One region of the Syntrophothermus sp. genome, then DNA from elsewhere that is predicted to be linked to it. Evidence: riboswitches for the same ligand, from Rfam matches in the RefSeq annotation. Region 1 holds a riboswitch; the other holds the start of a gene.
What was found. A riboswitch is a leader RNA that binds a small molecule or an ion and turns the genes downstream of it on or off. The one in region 1 is predicted to bind fluoride.
Positions count from the first base shown of each region.

Region 2: another riboswitch for fluoride. It lies ahead of HPY90_RS05960 (dynamin family protein); the one in region 1 lies ahead of HPY90_RS06140 (dynamin family protein).

Region 1 covers NZ_JABUEX010000014.1:1,978-13,576, forward strand. The annotation lists gene HPY90_RS06140 (dynamin family protein) at 75-1,805, opposite strand; fluoride riboswitch at 1,869-1,937, opposite strand; tRNA gene HPY90_RS06145 (tRNA-Pro) at 2,082-2,158, opposite strand; gene HPY90_RS06150 (metallophosphoesterase family protein) at 2,221-2,697, opposite strand; gene HPY90_RS06155 (XTP/dITP diphosphatase) at 2,699-3,304, opposite strand; gene rph (ribonuclease PH) at 3,306-4,031, opposite strand; gene HPY90_RS06165 (Fe-S-containing hydro-lyase) at 4,080-4,628, opposite strand; gene HPY90_RS06170 (fumarate hydratase) at 4,640-5,482, opposite strand; gene HPY90_RS06175 (MBL fold metallo-hydrolase) at 5,558-6,247, opposite strand; gene HPY90_RS06180 (acyl-CoA dehydratase activase) at 6,300-7,055, opposite strand; gene HPY90_RS06185 (2-hydroxyacyl-CoA dehydratase family protein) at 7,099-8,094, opposite strand; gene murI (glutamate racemase) at 8,082-8,903, opposite strand; gene HPY90_RS06195 (GerMN domain-containing protein) at 9,106-9,690, opposite strand; gene HPY90_RS06200 (vWA domain-containing protein) at 9,845-11,599, opposite strand, start outside.
Region 2 covers NZ_JABUEX010000013.1:19,439-31,037, forward strand. The annotation lists gene HPY90_RS05930 (2-hydroxyacyl-CoA dehydratase subunit D) at 1-827, shown strand, start outside; gene HPY90_RS05935 (acyl-CoA dehydratase activase) at 986-1,843, shown strand; gene HPY90_RS05940 (CaiB/BaiF CoA transferase family protein) at 1,890-3,080, shown strand; gene HPY90_RS05945 (PaaI family thioesterase) at 3,343-3,813, shown strand; gene HPY90_RS05950 (galactose-1-phosphate uridylyltransferase) at 3,810-4,811, shown strand; gene HPY90_RS05955 (methyl-accepting chemotaxis protein) at 4,980-6,464, shown strand; fluoride riboswitch at 6,635-6,710, shown strand; gene HPY90_RS05960 (dynamin family protein) at 6,795-8,516, shown strand; gene HPY90_RS05965 (class I adenylate-forming enzyme family protein) at 9,000-10,694, shown strand; gene HPY90_RS05970 (acetate uptake transporter family protein) at 10,763-11,362, shown strand; gene HPY90_RS05975 (sodium-translocating pyrophosphatase) at 11,587-11,599, shown strand, end outside.

The sequences.
Region 1 (11,599 bases):
CACGTATACCTGTTCCGGTATGGCTAATTAGCGAAATCGGCAGCGAACTCTTGAGTCAAAATTTACCCTTATTTCTAACTAGCCGCTCGCTTCAATTCAGCAAGATAAGCGTGGATCTTTTCTATGTGTTTCTCGATTTCCGCTTTGCGTTCCACGGCATCCTGCTCTCCTTTACCCTTGATTTCCACGGCCTGTTCTATACTGGCGTTTACCGCCTGTTTGGCCCGCTCAGTCTCCTCCTTCAGAAGCGACTTCAAAGCCAAAGCCGACTGTCGCAGGCGGTTCAAGAAATCATACCGGATGCGGCCGTAATTCCGGTCTACATCCTGGGGAATGTCCTTGGCCATTCCTTGCCAGATTATACGGTTAAGGAGCCGGCGAGGGAGCAACCCCGAGAACGTCCTGGGCGAGATCTCAAGCATCAACGGGTCTAGGCCCACTTTGTAGTAGAACTCTGACCTCCCCGTGACGTCCACCCTGAACCTCTCCCCCGTGTAATCGATTCCGAAAACCTCGCAGGCCTTACCTAAAATTCGCGATATAATGTCGTCGAGCCTCGACAGGAAGCGGTTCTGGGCCTCTTCGAATTCCCGCGCCACCTCTTTATCCGTTTCCTGCCTCCATCTTTCAAAAACCGAGGTGAGATTGGTCAGGGCTTCTTGTTCGATAGCTTTGATAAAAAACCTGGTTTTTAAACCCTGATTCTGCTGGTACCAGTTCTCCAACATCAAAGCCAAGGTCTTTTCTAACGACGACCTGTCTTTTTCAAACTTTTTGTCCAGATCCTCAAGTATTCTCTCCACCTCGCCGTCCAGGAGCACGGCCACATCCCGAGTTTCCCTGTCGACTATTCTCAAAAACTCGGCATAGCTGGCTATCTTTGCCCGCAGTTCTTCTACCGGCAATTCGAGGGCCTGCCGTTCCACCCTAAGCGAGGTCGACACCTGCAACAGGAGGTTGCCCAGTTTGTTCCGCAATGCCACCTCCAGCAATCGGTCCCGGTGCGTATAAAAGTAACCCAGTACGGCTTCTTCGAGCACCGCAAAACCGCTTTCCTCCAGTTTCTGCGGGTCTTGGGCTACCTGCGCCTCCAAGGCCATAAGAGCGGATAAAGGATACACGTCAACCGACTGCCCAAGCTCCTTTTCCAAGGCCGCGCGGGTAAAATCCACGAGCCGCTTCACGTCATGGTCGGAATAGAAGTCAGTCTTGTTTAGAACAAAGTAGATCATGGGAACCTGCTCGCGAACATCGCGCAGGTATCTGATCTCCTCGACTGCTACCGGTGTATCGACCGAGAAGACAAATAAGGCAGCATCGATATGGGGCAGGTATCCGTAAGCCGTCTGGGTGTTATGTTCAAAAATGGAACCTACGCCGGGGGTATCGACCAGCCGGATACCCCGGCCGAGAAGCCGTGAGGGAAAGGTTATGTGGGCTATCGCTACCTGCTTTTCGTTGTTGGGATTTCTCTCTTCGGTGATGTAATCTGCCAGCTCCCCTACCGTCACTTCCCGGCGCAGGCCGTTTTTGTGGATAATTGTGACTGTCGGTTCAGCCCCGTACTCGACAACCGTTATGACCGAAGTGGCGGGGGTCACTGCCATCGGCAGCACCGGCTGCCCCAAAATCGCGTTGACGAGAGTAGACTTGCCCCGTTTCTGTTGTCCGAGGATGGCCAGGTTGAAGTAATCTTTCTTCATTTTCTCTTTTAGAGTTTCCAGCCCGGATGCGGTAGCACTGTCGATGTATGTCCGAATGCTTTCGAGGTATTCGATTGTCTCCGATAAGATGTTGGCCGACACCCGATCTTGCTCCCCTCTCTAAAAGAAATGAGCTTAAAAAACAGAAGCCCCTGTCTAGGTTGGTATTAGACAGGAGCTATTAGCCGGTGCCGTTTCGCTTAACGCGGGGTGAGCTCCATCACCCAAAACATGACCATACGGGAACCATCCCTCTGTCACGTTTCTCTCTATTATGATTCTCGTAAACACTCAACCCGAATTCTGTAGGGACCCTGCCTTCCTCAAATTTCTACATCGCTGAAATAAAGGTCTATCAAGGCTTCCTGGTTATCGAGCTGGTCGGGGCGACAGGATTTGAACCTGCGACCTTCTGATCCCAAATCAGACGCGCTCCCAAACTGCGCCACGCCCCGTAGCAAAAACTATTTTACCATACCTTTTCGTTGAGCGTCAAAAACTGTCCCTTATTTGCATGTTATCGGATCTTCACCAGGCGGGTTGTTATCCTGTCCTGGTCGATTTCGACTAAGGCATAAGTCCCGTACTGGTGAAGCCGGGGTAATGATGCACTTCCCGGATTCAAAAACCATATCCCTTCGATTTTCTCCCATCCCGGTTCGTGGGTATGCCCAAAAACTACAACGTCTGCCCCTGTCTCCTTGGCACGTAGCTTGAGGCTTATGAGATGGTTTTTGACCCTGTACAGATGACCATGTGTCAAAAGAAACCTGTAGCCTTCAATCTCAAACAAGTCTTCCGCTGGCTCGGACATCCCTATATCACAGTTACCTACAACCACTCGCGCGTGCACTCCAGAAAAGCGCGCCAACTCTAACCCGTCCTTATAGAAATCTCCCGTGTGCAGGAGAAGGTCTACTCCCTCCATCTTCCCTAGTTCTGCTTTCATCATATTGATGCGGCCATGCGTATCCCCGCAAACAACTATCCGCAACTCACTCTCCCTCCCATAAGGAAGCGAGTATGGCCCGTGCTCGCTCCAAAGCCCGTCCCCGGTGGCTGATGCGGTTTTTGACCTCGGGCGGCAGTTCTGCCATGGTTCGCCCGTACCCTTCTACGACAAACAGCGGGTCATACCCGAAACCCCAATCTCCCCGAGGTTCGTGGGCTATCTTTCCCTCGCAGGTCCCTTCGGCTAGGTGTACCTCACCCCAAGGAACGGCCACGGCAACAACACACCGAAACCTTGCACCCCGTTTTTCCTCAGGCACGCCCCTCATCAGGTCCATCAGTTTGGCGTTATTAGCAGCATCATCTCCGTGTTCCCCCGCAAACCGGGCCGAGTGCACGCCCGGGCTGCCCCCGAGGGCGTCAACTTCAAGCCCCGAATCGTCGGCTAGGGTAACCATTCCAGTCACTTCGGCTATAGTCCTCGCCTTTTTTATTGCGTTTTCAGCAAACGTTTCCCCGTCCTCTTCCACTTCGGGAACCTCCGGAAACTGTTCAAGGCTGAGCACTTCCACTCCCATGCCGTCCAGAAGCTGCTTCAACTCCTGCAACTTCTTGCCGTTACGTGTTGCTAGGACCAGCTTCCTTTCCATTTCACTTCTCAGCCCCTAAAACCGCCTTCTGCTTGGCGATGAGAATAGATATTCCCTTTTTAGCCAAGCGCAGCAGTTCGTCTAGCTCATCCTGGCTAAAAGGGTTGTTCTCGGCCGTTCCCTGGATCTCTACGAATTTTCCACTCCCGGTCATCACCACGTTCATGTCCACTTCGGCTTCTGAGTCTTCCCCGTACTCCAGGTCGAGCAGAGGAATGCCCCGCACTATGCCCACGCTGGTAGCAGCGACGTAATCGGTGACCGGTAGTCTTTCGATTATACCTGATTCTTTAAGTTTCTGCATAGCCAGGTAAAGGGCCACGAAAGCCCCGGTTATCGAAGCGGTTCGGGTTCCTCCGTCGGCCTGAATGACGTCGCAGTCGATCCAAACGGTCCTTTCGCCCAGCGCGGACATATCAACTACCGCCCGCAGGGCCCGCCCGATTAACCGCTGTATCTCTGAGGTCCTGCCGCTGACCCTGCCCCTGTTTACCTCCCGAGCAGTCCTGGTAGGGGTCGAGCCGGGCAACATCGAGTATTCGGCGGTCACCCAGCCAGTCCCGGTGCCTTTGAGAAAAGGCGGCACCTTGTCTTCAACCGAAGCCGTACATATTACCCGGGTGTCCCCGGTCTCGATCAGAACTGATCCGGGGGCGAACTTGGTGTATCCGGGAATTATGTTAATCGGCCGGGGTTCGTCGAAAGCCCGCCCGCTGGTTCTAGTCATACGAACTCCTCCTCAAGCGCAGGCTGGAACGCTTTTAAACCTCACGCGTCAAGCCCGGTTGAACCTCTGTTTCCCTATATGGTAAAGGTTTCCTCCACGGGAGTCAATGGCAACCACACAAGGCAACCCCTCGACTTCCAATCGTATGACTGCCTCCGGTCCCAACTCCGGGTAAGCGACCATTTCCGCCTTTTTGACCTTGCCCGCTAAATACGCTCCTGCTCCACCTATTGTTGCCAGGTACACAGCTCCATATTTCTGCATAGCATCGACTACCTCCGTGCCCCTATCCCCTTTCCCAATCATGGCTTTCATCCCGGCAGAGAGCAAATGCGGGGTGTAGGCATCCATGCGCCCGCTGGTGGTAGGTCCGCAGGAGCCGATTACTCTTCCCGGAGGAGCAGGACAAGGACCGGTGTAGTACACTATCTGTCCTTCCAGAGAAAAAGGCAGGCTTTCCCCTTTCTCCAGAGCCTTCACTATGAGCTGGTGAGCCGCATCACGGGCGGTGTAAACCGTGCCGCTCACCTTAACCAGATCTCCTACCCGCAGTCGGTTCACTGTCTCATTCGATAACGGTGCCTTTAATTCCAGCATCTTCTTGCCTCCTATAACCTGGTCGTACACCGCCGCATACAGTGACAGCCGAGACAAACTGCCACCGGCAGGCTGGCAATGTGGGTGGGGAAACACTCTATGGCCACAGCTAAAGCGGTAACCCGTCCCCCAAACCCCTGCGGGCCTATTCCCAGCCGGTTAATCTTTTCCAATAAGTCACCTTCCAGCCGGGCTAAACGTTCGTCCTGGTTCTTGACGTCCAAGGGCCGGAATAAGGCCTTTTTAGCCAGCTGGGCTGCCTTCTCCATATTCCCGCCCAGCCCTATCCCCACAATGACCGGGGGGCACGGGTTAGGCCCTGCTTGTTCTACGGTCTCGAGTACAAATCTTTCGACACCAGGCCAGCCGTCACTCGGTTTGAGCATGGCTAGTCTACCCATGTTCTCACTACCTGCGCCTTTCGGCATGGCCTCTAGTTCCAGCCCATCCCCATCTATGACCTCGATGCTGATGATGGCCGGGGTATTATCTCCCGTGTTCCGGCGGTAGATGGGATCATCTACCACCGACGCCCGAAAGAATCCTTCCCGATACCCCTTGGCCACTCCTCGGTTGATAGCCGCCAGCAGATTCCCTCCAGTTATATGTATTTCCTGTCCGAGCTTGACGTTTACCGCTAACTGTCCCGTGTCCTGGCACAAGGCCAGCCCCTCCGAACGCGCAAGCTCGGCGTTCTTCAGAATTATCTCCAGACAGCTTCTCCCGATGTCCGATTCCTCTACCTGGCAGGCTCTTTCTAAAGCCTCGTACACATCACGGGGCAGCTGAGTGTTGGCCCTGATTACCAAGTCGGCTACCGCCGCTTCTATATCTTGACAGTCTACTTCCCTCACCCGTTTCCCACCCTTTTACCATTTTGACCAATCTTTACAGACGCAGACAAAAACAAAAGTATAGCATGCACAAATTCAAATCTCTACCTTCAGCCCTTCACGGGCGAGGACCAGTTCCCCCGAATACTCGGATCTTGCCTCGGCTTCGATCTCTTTGAGGTCATATTCGGGCCAAAAATGAGTCAAAACCAGCTTCTTGGCTCTGCACCAGTTTGCCCACCGACCGGTTTCCTTGGCCGTGAGATGCTTGGCCTTGCGGGCGTACTCCCGGTCTCGATCCAGGATACTCGCTTCTGCCAGCAAAACATCTGCTCCAGCAGCTGCCCCCAAGCTCTCCTCGACGTAATCGGTATCCCCTGAATAAACCAGGCGGCGGCCTCTCTGATCCTCGGCCACTATCATATACCCCGGCATGGTGTGAAGAACAGGCACGAAACTAAGTTTGATATCTCGCACCTCAACCAGGCAGGCGATAGGCTCCACCTTAAACTCTTCGGTGCTGTACCAGTAGTTGAACATATCTACCGGCTGGGCCGGAACCAGCAGTCGTAACGGCTCCGACCGCTGCCCCAGCATCTTGGTCGCACGCAAAGCGTGACGAAAAGCATAAAGGTCCACGTAATGGTCAGGATGAAAATGGCTGATAACCACCAGGTCCAGATGCTTGAAGTCCTGGTATTTCTGGAGAACTGAAAAAACGGAATGCCCGCACTCTAAAAGCACGGTCGCCTTTTCAGTTCTTATCTTATTAGGTAACCTGGACAGGCCTCACCGGCCCGGGGATACGGTGCCCAGCACCCCAAAATCGTTAATTCCATTACACCCTCCTCCTGTAAATACAGCATCCTATGGCCCCGTTGTATTGGGGTTCCGGTACCTGAATGACTTGGCAACCGGTTTCTCTGGCCATTATTCGGCCCAGAGCCTGATTGAGAGCCCCCCCGCCTGATAATACTAACACCTCGCTCTTGAGCTTGCGTATCATCGGAGCCAGCTTGCGGTAAACCGCGTAGTTCACACCTGCTGCCAGCCTGGGTGCAGGGCACCCGGTTACTATGTGCCCTATGACCTCGGTCTCTCCGAAAATAGCACAGGTAGAATTCAAGTGAACCGGATCCTGGTCGTATCTTCCCAATTCTTCTAGCTCCATACCCAGGATTCCCGCCATGTGTTCCAGATAACGACCCGACCCGGCAGCGCACCGGTCATTGGTAAGAAAATCGACCGCTTGCCCGCTTCTTATCTGTACCACCTTGGTATCCTGACCTCCGATATCCACCAGGGTAAAATTGGAGAAACCAGTACTGTGGCAAGCTCCCAAAACATGAGCCTGAATCTCGGGAATCTGTTCCGCCCCTTCCACTGTCACTGCAAGTTTCCCGTAGCCGGTGGCTACAAGTTCCCCGTACACATCGAAGCCCAGTTCTGCCAGATCAAGACTCAGCCGTCCCTCCCCTACCAAGCCGAAGCGCCGGTAGAAGGCAATCGTGTCGAATGACTGCTTCTTAACAACCTTACCGTCCGCCATCTGGACTATCTTGATATTGCGCGAACCTAAATCAATACCTACCATTTTAGCCACTTCCCGGTTCTCGAGCCCAACACCGTTCCACCTCTCATTTATTACCCTTAACGGAAGCCAACATCCTCAAGAACGCCTCTACCCGCATACGTGTGTGGGCATCTAGATAACCCGGCTTGTCTCCCTCCAATGTAAGGAACGGTTTCTTGATACGGGAGCGGAATATGATGTCTTCGATCTGGCGAAAACAAAAGGTCTGAACATAGTGGATAACCCCGTCTACGTTTCTTTTCTCGATCTCGACCAGAATATCATCTAGGCGAGCAAAAGCCCCGTAGGGATAAGTATAGAGCAGGTACTGTTCCACCAAATCCGTAGCGTTAAAAGGCATTGCAAACTGCCGCTGGATCTCGTTGTACACCACTCTGGCCCCTTGACTCTCCAGGTACTGGTAAAGGTCTTTCACTATGGGCGGCACCCCTATGTAGGCCAGCCGAATTTCTTGCCGAAATGGTGCCCGTGACTTAACCTCATCCACGAATCTTTCCAGTTCGCGGGTAAAAGCCTCCGGATCCTGGTTAAAATCTGTAGCACTAACCTGATAGTAATGGTTCTCAAAACCGCTGACCAGGTTGTGCTTCCAGGTGAGCTCGTCCAGTTCTCGTAAAAGCTCCCTCGTACCTGCCAGTTCCTGTCTTACCTCTTCCACCTGTTCCCAGGTTACACCCATCTCCTGCCTTAGTTTTTCCATCTGAAGTCTAAGCATGTCCGGGTCCCGATCAAAAGGATAAGCAAACGGAATAGTCTTGATCCCCTGCATCACTAGAGTCTCGACCAGAGCTTGGGTATTGCTACAGTCCCCCTGCATCACTGCCACCAGAGCCTCCATGTCCGGCAGTTGCAGGGCGACCGAGTAGATGCCCTTTATCCACCCGCAAATATTGCGCGGATACCCTTCTTCCTCAGCCTGGTCTACCAGTTCTTGGGGACGATCCGCGTTTATGAAGAGATTATTCAGGTCGACCGGAACCTTGCCCGCCGCCAGAATCATCTCCACCGGTATAGTCGTAGTAAAACCTATCCTTCCCATATTCCCCGCTCCAGTTTCAACGTCGTCACCTTTCGGATATCGATCTCGGGTAACAGTTTCCCCACCCGGAAAAAAGATTCGCTGGAACCGGTAGCAAAAAACCGGTATTGGGGGCTGGTAGTCCCCGGGTTGTCCAATCCCCGTTCCAACAGCGTCGCTCTTAGCCGGCTAGCCGTTTCTTCCGCCGGATCCACCAAGCGTACCCCTTTGCCCATTACTTTTTGAATAACAGGTATCAAGAAAGGGTAATGAGTGCAGCCGATGACCAGCGTGTCTACCCCTTGCCGGCGCAACGGTTGCAAGTACTCGTTCGCCACCTCTTCTACCTCGTCCCCCTCTAGGACCCCCTGCTCGACCAAAGGCACGAAACGGGGACAGGCCACTTCATAAACCGAAATCCCCGGAGATAGAGCTTTGATATGTCTGGTATAGGCCCCGGTCTTCACCGTAGCCTCCGTGGCAATGACCCCGACTCTGCCATTACGGGTGACTGCTGCCGCGTTGGCAGCTCCAGGTACTATTACGTCGATTACCGGTACTGGGCACATGTCTCTTAAAATCGGTATCGATACCGACGAACTGGTGTTGCATGCTGCCACTACCGCTTTTGCTCCTTGGTTAATCAAAAAATCGATTATGTTCTTGCCTAGCCGAATCAGTTCTTGGGGCGGCTTCCCACCGTAAGGTACGTTTGCCGTATCACCGATGTATATTATGTTCTCGCAGGGCAACCTCTTGATTATCTCCTTTACCACCGTAAGACCGCCCACGCCGGAGTCAAAAACCCCGACGGGCTGTGCACGTTCCAACTAATACACCTCTTCTCAAAACCTGTCTCCTGTTTAAAAATGTCATTTCATAAACTCAGTATACGCATAAACATGCCAGTAAATAATTTAGCACTTTTCGCGCTTACATTCTACCCTACAAGTCAATAACCCATGTTTTGCTAGTTATTCTAAGTTCGGATAATCATGGAAATAAGCAGTCCACCGAGCTTTTGGTTCTTAATCAAGCTTTCAATGGTCGAGAAATGTCTACTCCTCCGGCCAGGGTGTCTACATAATCCCCTTCTACCATAAACCTAACGTCTTTTACAGAGGGAAACTGGCAAAGGGTCTTCACCACCGCGTCGACGGCCAGCTGTTCCGGCTTCCCCGGAGTTACTGTCGTAATCTCCCGACTGAAATTGACGATGCACAGCCCGTCAGGCTTGATGTTGATGTCCAAAAGCTTGGTTCCTTCAGGCAAAGGACAGATCAGGTTCGGGTTTTGAGGCCCTGCCAGCAAGGCCTCGATGGTTTTCCTAGCGATGCCTTCCTCCTTTGGAATATCCCGCTTTTCCGCCTCCAGGCCTTTACCGTCCTTACGAGCGAAGTACAGTTCAACCGTTATGCGTTCTTTCGTTAATTCTTTTATGTTAGCGGTACGATTGGACTTAACAGCGGTTGACGAAGCCTCCTTCCCCTCCTCCACCGGTACCTTAATCCACTCCCGCCAAGATTTGAGCCTGGTATCTTCGGTCAACCAGCACCCGCTACTAAAGCAAGCGATGTATAACAGCACAACCACCAGCCACCAGCGTCTGCTTCTCATGTTCCATCCCCTCCCCACCCTTCTCCTAAGATACTATGTACAAGCCAGTGTTTTTATTCCGCCCCGGCAACAGGCAAAAAAAGAAGCGCCCTCAAGGCGCTCACAGTTATGAAGGAGGAGTCATTAAAGCAAACCTAGTTTGCCTAATGCTGAGTTACAAAATCCCAGTAGCTTCAGTAACCCTTTTTTCGTACTTGACTATGTTTATCAGGGAATCCCGGTTGAGGTCGTCCACGATATACAGGGTTCCCCGTGCTTGCTTGGCTACATCTCGCAAAAATACCTTATTCGACTCAAGTCCGATACAAACGAACTTTATACCCGCTTCAGCCACCTTACGGGCGGCTTCCAATGCGTCGCTCTTGGCATCAAAACTCCACAACGGGAAGTTGGGCATACCGTCCGTTATCAGTATCAGGAGCGGGTTGTGCACCCGAGAAGACCTTATCAACTCCACACTGGTAAATATACCATCCGCCATGGGAGTCAGGCCCCCCGGTCGGATGCGAGCCAATCCCTTGGACAACACCTTTTGATTCCGTGTAAAAGGTACCGCTACCGTGGCACTCATCTCTTGGAAAGTGACAACCGCTACCTTTTCCCTGCCGGTCAAGAGCAAGTGCTCTGCCAGGTAACACGCCGCTTGCCTCTTATCCCCGGCCATGCTGGCACTCGCATCGATCAAGAGGCAAACGTCTATGGGAACGTAAGACTTCCGGTCGTACACGTGCAGGTCCTCTTTGTGTATAGTCAACCGGTTTTCTCCCCGCAGGAGACTGCTCTTCTTGGCCTGTACAACCGTTTCCGGCACCGCCAGGTCTCCGGACCAGGTTCCATCCTCTACCTTGACCGTTTTGTTACGGTTGGTGAAATAGACCTGGGACGGCTTGTAATCGCTTTTGCCTATCTTCTGGTATCTCCTGGCTACCGAAGAGGTGTGCCGGATATTGCGCCTGATCTCGGCCTCCAGTTCGCACCGATGCTTGAGCAGAAAATCTTTGAGCTGGCGTCCCTCCTTGGTCAAGACCGGACCCAAAAGTCCGTTTTTAATCAAGCCCAGCTGTTGCAATTGGTCCAGGTAGTGGTCTACATCTCCCCACTTCCGCCTTTGCTCGTCCTGGCTTTTACGCTTAAGTATATTAGCGGTACAGCTTTCAAGGAATTCCTCAACCTCTTCAAGGTTAGCAAATTTTTCAGCAAGTTTCAATATCAATTGGTTCTGATTTTCACGAATTAGTATCTGGCTATATTCGCCCTTGGCCTTTTTCCACGGTAACACGATGTATCCTGCAAAATTGTCCGGCTTTTGTTTTTCGTTACCATGAGATATCTTTTTCACCTTAGCCAGCCGCAATCCAGACTTCACCACTGCCTCTTCTGCAGCTTCAGCTACCGGGAGGACCACACCGTACCGGTCGGATGTCAGTCTAGCCAACAGGTGAACGTGATTCAGTTTTTCTTCTTCCTCCGAAACCGGCCCCACCTCTCCTTGGAAAAGGTCATACACCACTCCTTTTCCGCTTCGAGTAGTAACCTCGATCCGCAACGCATAGTCTAGAACGTTTTTAAACTTCTCTTCCTCCATGAAATTAAGATTCGGGTTCTCTTCCACCAGGTAGTTTTCAATTGCCCAGAATATTTCCTTGGCTACCGCTCTAGCGTCTACTACCCCAGGTTCATGGAACACGTCGATGTGTACGACCTGGTCAGAGTCAACGTAGTTGAGATAGGTACGGCCTGCATCCCTGTTCACCAATATGCGCACATTGCCTTTTTTGCCTGGAACCACGGCATGAGCCTTTCGACTGACCACCGTACTTTCTCCCAACCTGACTCCCTGTTCCTGCCCAAAATAGATGGAAAGATAGTTGCCGACGACACTCGATTTATCAAAGGCTGCATGTTTATC
Region 2 (11,599 bases), on a different contig from region 1:
ACCACATGGGGCGCAACGGCTCCGGCTACATGAGCGGTCAGGAGTTCCAGGACGAGGTTGCATATATAGTGAGGCAGTTCAAGGATCTCATCCGGTGGTTGGAAGAGCTCAGCGGTCGTCCATACAACTGGGACAAGTTCTGTGAACTGATGGCGGTCACTAAGAAAGTTGGAAAGCTCCGCATGGAAGCCATGGAGCTAGCAGGTAAGACCGTCCCTTCACCCGCGAGTTTCTTCGATTGGAGTCAATTCATCGCTCCAGTGAATTACCTTACAGCGTGGCCGGGGACAATAGAGTGTATGCAAGCAGTTAAAGAAGAAGTTCAGGAAAGGATAGCCAATGGAGTAACGGCGGTTCCGAATGAAAAGTACCGGCTCTTCTGGGAAGGAATAATGAACTGGAACAAGCTAGGGTGGATGGCGAACAAGTTTGCGAATTACGATGCGTGCGTGGTAGCTGGCCGGTATACTCATATGGCTTTCTGGCAGGAGCCCGACGTGATTGATCCAGAGGATCCCCTCGAAGGGATAGCTATTAATCACCTGGAATGCCAGCTTAACCTAGGATATCCTATCACTATCGAAAGGATGAAGAAGCTCTGCCGGGAATATGCCATCGATGGGGTGATTCTCCACGGAGCTAGAACTTGCCGTTCCTTCGCCCGGTCACATTATTTGATGGCCGAGGAATTGATGCGAACCATGGGGATACCCAGTACCATGTTCGAAGGCGATATGGTTGATGAGTCGTTCTACATCGACGAACTCGTCAACACGCGTATTGAGGCGTTACTCGAAACACTCGAAGCCAAGAAGAGCAGGAACTAATAAACACACAATTAGCTAACCCCCCCTTAAATCCATGAATTTGTCCGGGGTTCCTTCTCGCCCCGGATGAATTCTGGATTAACAAATAGATTTACGGGTGGCGGAAGAAGATTAGACCTTCGAGCAGACAAATTTGTTTTAACGAAGGAAGGAACAGCATGGAAAGTAGCCAGGATGCGATTAATATGGATAAGGGGCATGATGTACGCGAAGGCGCTTATGTCCTAGGAGTGGATAGCGGTTCTTTGACGGCCAAGGCTGTGATAATGAACCGGGATAGGGAGATTGTTGCGCATAGCGTGGTGCAGCTAGAAATCGTTAGCCTAGAGGCAGTGAAGGAAGCAGTGAACAACGTATTGAGTTCGGCCGGTTTGGATATGAGCGATATCGCCTATGTGGTAGCTACAGGCTACGGGCGGCGCAGATATGATTTTGCCGATAAGACCGTAACCGAGATAAGCTGTCACGCCAAAGGGGCACACTACCTGTTTCCGGAGGTTAGAACTGTTATCGACATCGGGGGGCAGGACAGCAAAGTGATAGCCGTTGACGAAGAAGGGAACCCAACTCACTTTGCGATGAATGACAGGTGCGCCGCTGGTACCGGAAGGTTTCTGGAGGTAATGGCGAGTGCTCTTCGTGTGCCGCTGGAAGCGATTGGGGAGATGTCCTTGAAGGCGCGGCAGAAGCTGACGATAAGCAGTATCTGCACGGTTTTTGCGGAAACGGAAGTAATATCGTTAGTGGCAGAAGGGCACAGCAAAGAAGATATACTTGGAGCCCTTCACGCATCTATCGCTAGCCGGATTGCCGGGTTGGTTGCCCGGGTTGGGCTGCGGGAACCGGTGATGATGACGGGAGGAGTCGCCAAGAACGTCGGTGCTGTTCGAGCTATAGAAAGGGAGTTAGGGGTGTCGATGACTGTCGCCAAGGATCCCCAGATAGTTGGAGCGCTTGGAGCGGCGCTTTTTGCATTGGATTTTGTGGAAGGGATGTCCGGGTTAAAACTCAGGTAGACTTTGTTTGACAAAATACACGGAATGACAGAAAGGGGTCGATAGAATGGCCGGGCCTTTGAGCGGCTTAAAAATCCTTGATTTTACGACATTGCTACCCGGGCCTTACGCTACGATGAACTTGGCCGACATGGGTGCAGAGGTGCTCAGAATAGTCTCAGGTTCGAGACCTGATCTGGTTGATTTAATGCCCCCATTTGTTCCGGGTACAAAATTGTCAGCTGCATCGTGTCAGTTAGGAAGAAATAAGAAGGTTATGACCTTGAATTTGAAGGACGAGCGGGCAGTGCAAGTGATCCACAAGCTTATAACTGACGCTGGTTACGATATCGTAATCGAACAATTTCGCCCGGGAGTGATGGAGAAGTTCGGGCTTGACTATAAAAACCTCAGGGCAGTAAACGAACGGCTGATATACTGTTCATTGACCGGTTACGGTCAGACCGGGCCTATGAGAGACAAAGCAGGGCATGACCTAAATTATGTAGCTCTTTCGGGGATAGCATCCTACTCGGGCAAAAAGGATTCGGGCCCGCCGGTGCTTGGTGTGCAGATAGGGGACGTTGCTTCTGGAGCAAACAACGCTATAATCGGGATTTTGGCGGCTGTAATATACCGGCAAAATACAGGCCGTGGGCAGTACATTGATGTATCTATGACCGATGGATTAGTCGCTTTTAACGCTATGCAGGGAGCTACATTTTTGGTAGACGGCAAAGACATCGGGAGAGAAGAAGTGTTCACGAACGGCGGAGGTCTTTATGATTATTATGAAACCAAAGACGGTCGGTATTTGGCCTTCGGAGGCGCTGAGCCGCAGTTTATTAAAGCTTTCTTGGAGGCTATAGGTAGACCGGATTTAGTTGAAGCGGGGCTCAACATGCAGACTGGTGCCCAGGTAAAGGGAGAAGTGAGAGAGGTAATAAAGACTAAGACACTTGACGAGTGGAGGGCCATATTTGATTCGGTTGATGCTTGCTGCGTGCCGGTGCTGACTCTATCGGAAGTGTTTAACAGCGACTTGGTCAAGGAGCGAAACATGGTGGTTGAAGTACCCGGTTCCGATGGGATCGCCATTAAACAGATTGCTAATCCCATCAAGTTCTCAGAGTCTCTTCCCGAGTACCGTCACTGCGGGAAATCCAGAGATCGAGCCGATACTATAGAAATAATGCAGAGCCTAGGCTATTCCCCAGAAGAAATTAAGGAATTTGCAAACACAGGCCTGTTCAGCTGATAGTGGGAAACCAGGGTGTGCAAGATATAGAAACAGCATCAAGCACAAGGGGCTGGCGAATATTTTAATGGACGACGAGGGAGATGGCCTGATAATTAGGTGAATGTGGAAACGGTTTCGCTATAGAAAGGGCGTTGTGCGCATACAGTATAAGATCTGGATTTGAGGAAGAAAGATAGAAAATATGCAAACACCGGGAGGCAGCGATGGTCTACACCTAATGGAGGCATAACCTTCGATGGTAAAGGAGGTGTCCCTGTAGATGTCAGATATACAGGCTGAAAACCGGGGTTTAGACGATGTGTTGTTTGACTCTATAGTAAGCAGATTTCGTCATATCTGTGGTTTTAATACTTTTGGCTTTACTTTGATGTATTTGGCTTCGGGGAAAGCTGGTATGCAAATGGTCGTAGGGCCAGAATTCTCAAATATGCACCGAAGAGCACATGGAGGCCTAATCGGCGCCGCACTCGATACTGTGGTAGGAGTGGCTGCCTGGACACTTGACTGCGATGTGGTTACTTTGGAAATGAATCTTAATTATTTCACTCCCATAGGGTTAGGTGATGCTGTAACTTGCGAAGGATGGGTAATCCATAAAGGGAACACTATCGTGGTCGGCGAGGGAGATATGCGTGATCAGAAGGGTAGATTGATTGCGAAGAGTCGTATGACGTTTTATAGAGTGGGTGAATTGGCAGGTGAAGAGAACCAGGAGGGGAACAACATATGAACGAGCTGAGAAGGGATTATGTAAGAAACCGTTGGGTATCCATATCATCGGCTCTAGGCTGGAAACCCAAGGATTTCCCAGTCATGAAAATCAGCGCTAGCTCGCCCCAGTCTGGATTCTGCCCGTTCTGCGAAGGGAATGAAGAAGTAACTCCGCCTGAAATCGCAGCTTTCAGACAAGAGCAATCAGAGCCAAACGGTCCCGGGTGGTTGGTTCGCGCCATTCCTAACAAATTTACAGCTTTTTCTATGGAGGGCAGTCTGGAAGAAAGAAAAGACGGGGTATTCCACAGGTATAACGGACTGGGCCAACATGAAGTTGTTATCGAAACCCCGCGACACGATATTGATTTTCATGACCTAGAGACGAAAAACATGGAAATGACTATCGCTATGTTTAGGCTGCGTTACAACGATCTGGCAAAGGATCAACGCATCAAATACGTACAAATCTACAAGAATCGTGGCATGTTTGCGGGAGCTTCTCTCGGACACTGTCACAGCCAGATAATAGGGCTCCCCTTTGCGCCGCAAGAAAACATTGGTTTGACTCAATACTACAAGGAACATAGAGAATGTTTGATATGTACTATGTTGAAGCAAGAACTGGACGCCGAAGAGCGGATTGTCTACCAGGATGAGCATTTTGTAGTTCTGTGTCCTTACGCTTCGCGGTTTGCCTACGAAACGTGGATTGTTCCTAAACGTCATACGGAGCATTTCGGGCAGGTTAACGAGGAGGAAGAAAAGGGATTGGCTGTACTCTGCAAGAGGGTCAGCTTGGCGATAGTAAAAGGCTTAGATAATGTTTCTTACAACTTCGTCATTAACACGGCTCCTGTCAACTCCCCGTACGAACCTGGGTATCATTGGTACATGGAATTTACTCCGCGGCTGTTGGTGGCCCACGGCTTTGAAATAGCTACGGGAATTTACATGAATCTCGTTCCCCCTGAAACGGCAGCCCCGGTTCTAAGAGAGGCTTTAAAGGAATGCTAGACAAACAAGGTGCAGGTCATGGTCAACAGTGACGAGCTTTAGATGCTATCCCGAACGAAGCTCAAGACTGTGAGTGAGCCCCCCCTTTTGTGCCCGGTTATGGTACGCAAGGGGGGCCTTAATTGGGAATCGAAGGATTAGTGAAGATTTACGCATGGGAGGTGGCATATGAGGATGAGAGGCGTAGGCATCGTTGGGGCTGGGGAGAATGCGAGCTCGGTGCTCAGAGTCTTTAACGGGCTAAGACAGTTTGCTTTAGTAGGCGTTTATGACATCGATGAAGAAGCCCCGGCTGTTCAAGTCGCTCAAGAGCTGGGAGTCCCAGTTTACAGAGATCTAGAAACATTTTTGAAACAACCGGACCTTAATATCTTAATCGAGACAACAGGCAGCGAAACACTCCTACAAACAGTATATGAAAAAAAGAGCAAAGCCTGCTTAGTGATAGACTCAGAGCTTGCCAGCATCCTAACCGCCACAATTGAGGAGGCCGGGAGTAAGATTACGGGGAAGGCATGGAGGGAGAAGGAAGCATTCCAGGCGCTAGCACCGTTTTTCGCCCAAACTTACGAGGACGGTGCTATTTACTTCACCACTGACCTTGCGCGGTATGATTTCGTTGCCGCCAAAGACCTTGATATTTCCGGGATAAGGCCCGGTGATAGGGTGTCCGGAATCGAATACGTGGAACAGTGCATAAAGGAAAAGAGAGAAGTAAAGGGCTCGATTGATGCCAAGGTTTATGGGAAGCCTCTCAAAATATGGGTGAACCCCGTGTACGATGATGCCTCCGATGAAATTGCCGGATCCTACGGGGTCATGATACCCAACGTCCATCCCGTGATACGGGCCTTTGATGTATTTGCGCCTATTGTTATCGAATCCAATGTAGAAGGGGCGCAGGTAATGGTGACTGATCTAGAAAGGGTTACACACAGCATGTCGAGCAAAAAATTCGGCATCGACGAGATGTCGGTCGGGACTCCTATTAGAGAAGGGGATGCCGGGTGGAAAGTCGTAAAAACTGCTTCAACTGTCGTACAAGATGTGGAAACGAAGAAGTATGGGACTATACGTATGATTGGGATACCTCTATTTGACAGGGAGAGCCGAGAGGTGATAGGCGGGTTTGGTGTTGCCACGCCGCGGATGCTGGCGAAGAATCTGAAAGAAACGGCTACGGCCTTGAGGGGCAATTTGCAAGAGATTGCGAGTGTAATGGAAGAGATAGCGGCTCTGGCTAGCGAGATAAACGTTAATCAGAGCAACCTCGCTGACATAATCAAAGACGTGCAGGCGATTTCCACGGACATAAACGAAATACTCAACTTTATTCGCAACGTGGCTGATCAGACCAAGATGCTGGGGTTAAACGCGGCTATCGAAGCTGCTCGAGCCGGCGAATACGGTCGGGGGTTCGGAGTGGTGGCCGAGGAGATCCGGAAGCTGTCTGATCAGTCAAAGGAGACGGCAGAGGAAATCAGGAAGCTAACGCGTAAAATAGAGGAAAGAGCTGCAAAGGCCGGAGAAGCTTCGACTAACAGCGTTAACCAAAGCCAGGAACAGGCGGCGGCTACTCAGGAGGTGAGCGCCTCCGTAATGGAGATGGCTGATATGGCAGAGAAACTGGCAGGGTTGGCAGAGTCGCTGTAGAGTGAGACTTTTGTCAGTTTCTTTTTACCGGTCACGGCATCATCTGCGTACCCTGATTAGGACTTGATTTATCCGGACAGCCACACGGCCCCGACTTATCCGGTTTTTGTATCTGGCAGAAAATCGGTTCGAAGTCGAAGGTGTCAAGAGTCTCTTGAGTCTAGATGTTAATTAATAGGGGTGATGGTGCCCACCTGAGCCGCAAGAGGCTCAAACGGCTAAGCAGCTAATGGCTCCTGTTAGGTTTGACAGGGGCTTTCTTTATTAGGGGACGAGCCTTTTTGATGAAGTAGGAAGTTGCCAGAAGACATTTGGAGGTGAAAAACCGAGATGCAGACGGAAAAGAAACTTCTGGAAGAGACTCGAAAAATACTGGATGAGGTGGAGTCTGCCTGTAACGACTTCGGCTTGAGTTCTCTTAAGAAAACCGTGAAAAGTATACAAAACTTTACTGAACAGAACCAATACCTGGATGTTGCGGTTTTGGGCTCCTTCAAGGCGGGTAAAAGCTCGTTTTTAAACAGCCTTATCCAACGTCCCCTCCTGCCCGTGGGCAATATCCCGGTCACGTCGGTGATAACCAGGATAAGATACGGGCGCCAAGAAAAGGCTACCGTTTCTTTCCTGGACGGAACCAGCCGAGAGATTCCAATCGATGAGATTCAGGACTTCGTTTCCGAATCGGGAAACCCGGGCAACGAGAGGGATGTCTTCTCGGTCGACATCGAGGTACCAACCCTGGAGGACTTCAAGGCCATAAGGCTGGTCGACACCCCCGGGATCGGCAGCGTATGGCAGCACAACACCGAAACCACCACCGGGTGGTTCCCGGAAACGGGAGGGGTCTTGTTCCTGATCAGCGCCGAAAGGGCGATATCGGAAAGCGAACTGAACTTCTTGAAAGAGACCTATTTGTATACCCCGGAAATCGCCGTGGTGATCACTAAGGTAGACCTTTTCGGCGAAGACCAGCTGAAGGACATCGAAGCGTTCACCGCCGAGGTGCTGAAACGGAACTTCAAAGGCGGTTTCCCCATCTACCGGCACTCGGCCTACCAGAACGCTGACCGCTACAACCGGGAGTTGAAAGAGAAGGTGCTTTTCCCCCTGGCTCAGAACCGTATCCGCGTCTTCTTCAAGATACTCTCGCATAAAATGTCTACGCTGGTCGAAGCCTGCATCTCTTATCTTGAGATAGGCTACGAGGCGTCGACCAAAATGGAGGCAGAAAAGCAGAAGATAAAAGAAATCATTCTAGACCAGCATCTCAACTCGCACTTCGTCCGCCGGGAGCTTACCTTAATCATCGCCAGCTACAAGGAAAAGACCAGGGAAAGCTTGAGGACCTACTTTGAGGCCTTCCGGAGCGGAATAGAACTCAAGATAATCGATGAATACAACACTGCCTTCGAAACCTTTAAAGGGAACCTTTATGAGGTAACTAGGCAGTTTGAAAAATGGCTGGCTCAAGCCCTGCACACCGAACTCAGCGAGATCCTGGCCCAGGAAGAAAAGTCGTTCGAGCTGCTGAATGCCGTCAAGAAACACCTCTCGTTCTACCTCAAGTCTTTCCGGGAGAGGCTAAGCGAGAACCTGGAACGGGTTTTGGGGGTCAAAATGCGGGCCGAAGAATGGGAGATGACGCTGGGCGAAATGAAAAAGCCCAACATCTCCATCAGCAGGTCTTTCGACTTCCACCTGGACCTGCTCTGGTTCTTCTTCCCCATGTTCATCTTCAAAAACGTTTTCCGCCGGTATTTCTTGAAACAGATACCGTATGAGGTTGAAAAGAACATCCACCGCCTCACTTCGAACCTAACCGAAAGGATCAACAAGGAGATGGATAACCTTTTGAAGCAGGCACTTGCCTACATCAACGAAGAGCTGCGGATGGTCGAAAGCCTGCTGTCAGAGGGCAGAGGCGACAGTAGCTATATCAGGGAAAGGATAAACCGTCTTAAGGCAACCAATTATCGCCTTTGTGAGCTGTACGCGCACTTGACACTAGCTAGTGGTGAGGGGGCCAGGGAGCCTAGTGCCCGTTCAAAATAATTATCGTGACCATCTTTACCTTGATGGAGTTCTTATGTTAGGATTCAATCTGCCGACGGGATTTTGATATAGAAAACTACGAAACCGCTGCCAGCTCGCATACTCAGGCAGCGGTTCATTTTTGCAATGATGGGTTACACGAGTGAAACTTCCTAGCCTGATTATGAAGCGAAAACAGGCCGGATATCAATAATGCCCCGCTCGGTGAAGTGATATCAGAAGCTAGAGCTTGAGCCGGGGAAGCATTGGCATCGTTCTTGCATAAGCATCGAAATGAAACGACGCAATTAGACATTTTGGGACTGAGGAATCTAAAAGGAGCTCCTTTAAACCAGGCTGTGTGAGGAGGCTGAGAGCGGATCATAATAACTAGAAACAAAGAGCACGGTGAAGCAAAGGAGATACAGGAAGTCTGTGAATCCCCACTTAGTGAATGATCGTTGACAGGGCCATCGCCAAAAAGTTTCTTGAGGAGGGAATAATGTGAGCGAATTTCAGGGAGAAATTATTGCTAACGGTATTCTTCAGAGAAAGTCCGCATTATATCGCGAAAGACGTTTAACCGAATCATTTTGGTCGGGAGAAACTCATCATGTGCTGTATCATACTACCATTCCGTTCTGGCTAAGAAAGAATGCATTTGAAGTTCCGGATCGCCTGGCACTGATCGAGGGCATTCCTGATGCGAGCAAACGCAGGACCTGGACATATGCTGAACTCCTAAGGGACGCCGAGCGCATAGCCCATGCGTTGCTCAACAAGTATAAGCCCGGAGACCGAATTGCCATCATGGCGCCCAATATTGTGGAATGGGCCTTAATGCAATACGGTATTGCCATGGCGGGAATGGTCAGGGTTACACTTAACCCAGCTTATAATGTTCGGGAAATCGAGCACATTCTGAAGACGGCTGGAGTATCGGCAATCTTCACTATGGAAGAATATCGCGGAAACCGAATGATGGACACCATTGAATCTATACGGGGATCATTACCTTCTTTACAAGATGTTTATGATCTGCAGAGATTGGATGAATTCGTGAACACCGGGAAACCGGTAGAATTGCCTGAGGTCAAACCGGAAAATATTGATGTAATCATGTTCACGTCAGGCACAACCGGGGCTCCTAGAGGAGCCATACTCAATCATTTCGGCATGACGAACAGCATCAGGTTCATGGCTCAGCGCGCGGGTTTGGAAAACGGAGCTGTGTGGGTTAACGTCATGCCAATGTCCCACATGGGAGGTAACGGCTTCGCGGCTCTGGGGACTCTGCAGCAGCAAGCCACACACGTGCTGGTTGTAGAATTCGACGTGCCTCTATTCCTGTCTCTGATGGAAGAGTATAAGGGAACGTTTTCACTGCTCGTTCCGACGATGATGGAAGCTATATTGGCCTACCCCGACCTGGGCAAATACGATCTTTCTTCTTGGAAGTATATACTTTCCGGGGCCTCCAAAGTCGAGGCAGACCTGGTGCGACGCCTTAAAAGTATCTTAAACTGCGATATTTCCATCGTCTGTGGCCAGACCGAGGCACATGGCGGTTATACCCAAACCTTCCGTGATGATTCACCGGAAGACCAGGCTGAAACCATCGGACAACCATATCCTATGATAGACTTCAAAATTGCAGACAGGGAGACCGGAGCGGTTCTTCCTATTGGCGAAGAAGGTGAAATCTGTATTCGCGGCTACCAGGTAATGCAGGGTTACTATAATGACCCGGATGGCACGGCAATCACTATTGACGAGGAAGGATGGCTACACAGCGGAGATTTGGGCGTTATGGACGAACGTGGCTTCGTCAGATTTACTGGCCGGTTAAAGGACATGCTCATTCGTGGCGGGGTAAATATCTATCCGGCGGAAATCGAGAACCTGCTGAAAGAGCACCCGAAAGTGGATAAGGTGGCTGTAATAGGTGTACCCGATGAGTATTGGGGCGAGCAAGTTGCGGCGATAATCATTCCAAAATCCTTCGACGACCTGCCAACATTAGAGGAGCTGGACAAGTTTTGCCTGGACAATATAGCCCGTTTCAAAAGGCCGCGTTATTACGCATTCGTAAAAGAGTTTCCTATGACGGCAACCGGTAAGCTTCGCAAGTTCAAGCTTAAAGAAGACGTAGCGAGCGGTGCGATACAGCTTGAATCACTCGCGAACGCCCAAGAATAACAAATGAAGAATTTTTCATCTAGCTTGACATCATGCGATTTTCATACGTGAGAGAGGAGGAGTAAAAAATGTCACGACAAGGATGGGCATCTCCAGGACCGGCTGCGATGGCGGCTCTAGGCGTAGCAGCGATTGGGTTTGGGTTTTCTTTCTTGGGCAAAGTTCCATTAGAAGGTATTCCTCTATTAGCAGGCTGGTTAGTAGCAGCGTTCATCGTACAACTCTTGACAGCAATAGTTGAATTGAAAGAAGGGCACATGACCGGAGGCAATGTGATGTTGTTTTTCTCAGCTTTCTTCATGCTGGCAACAGGTATAGGAATGTACGTCAAGTATCTGATGATTGGGAAAGGTGTAATTCCTTATACTGCTGTGGAAGGATACCTGTGGATGTCAGGAGCATTGTTCTTAACCTTGCTTACCCCGGCCTATGCGAGAGGAAGCAGCGCCCTCATGTTTATCATGGTATGCGTGGTTGACGTTGTGCTGTGGATGATAGTCGGGATGGATACGAAATGGTTCGGCAATCCGGAGATTCTGAAACCGCTTGCCGGGTATCTGTTGATTCTGGTAGGGTTGTGCGGCAATTATCTCGGAGCAGCGGCTATAGTAAACGGGGCTTTCGGCAAGGTGCTTTTACCAGTACCAGGCCCGGTGGTAAAAGGATAGATATTTACGTGATGCCGCTTCTATTATAGTAAGTAACGGTTCTTCCCGGTTGTGAGAGTCTATCCAGGGATACCAGTTATCCCTGGGTGACTCTCGATTTTTGACCAGGTGTACTTAGTGTGGTGCAACCTGCCACGCACAAAATAAGAATTTGCTTGTTTCGCGGATATCAATTTTAACTGAAAGGTGGAATCATCGTGTTAAATGACAAACTAGCGACGCTAATGCGTAGCGGCC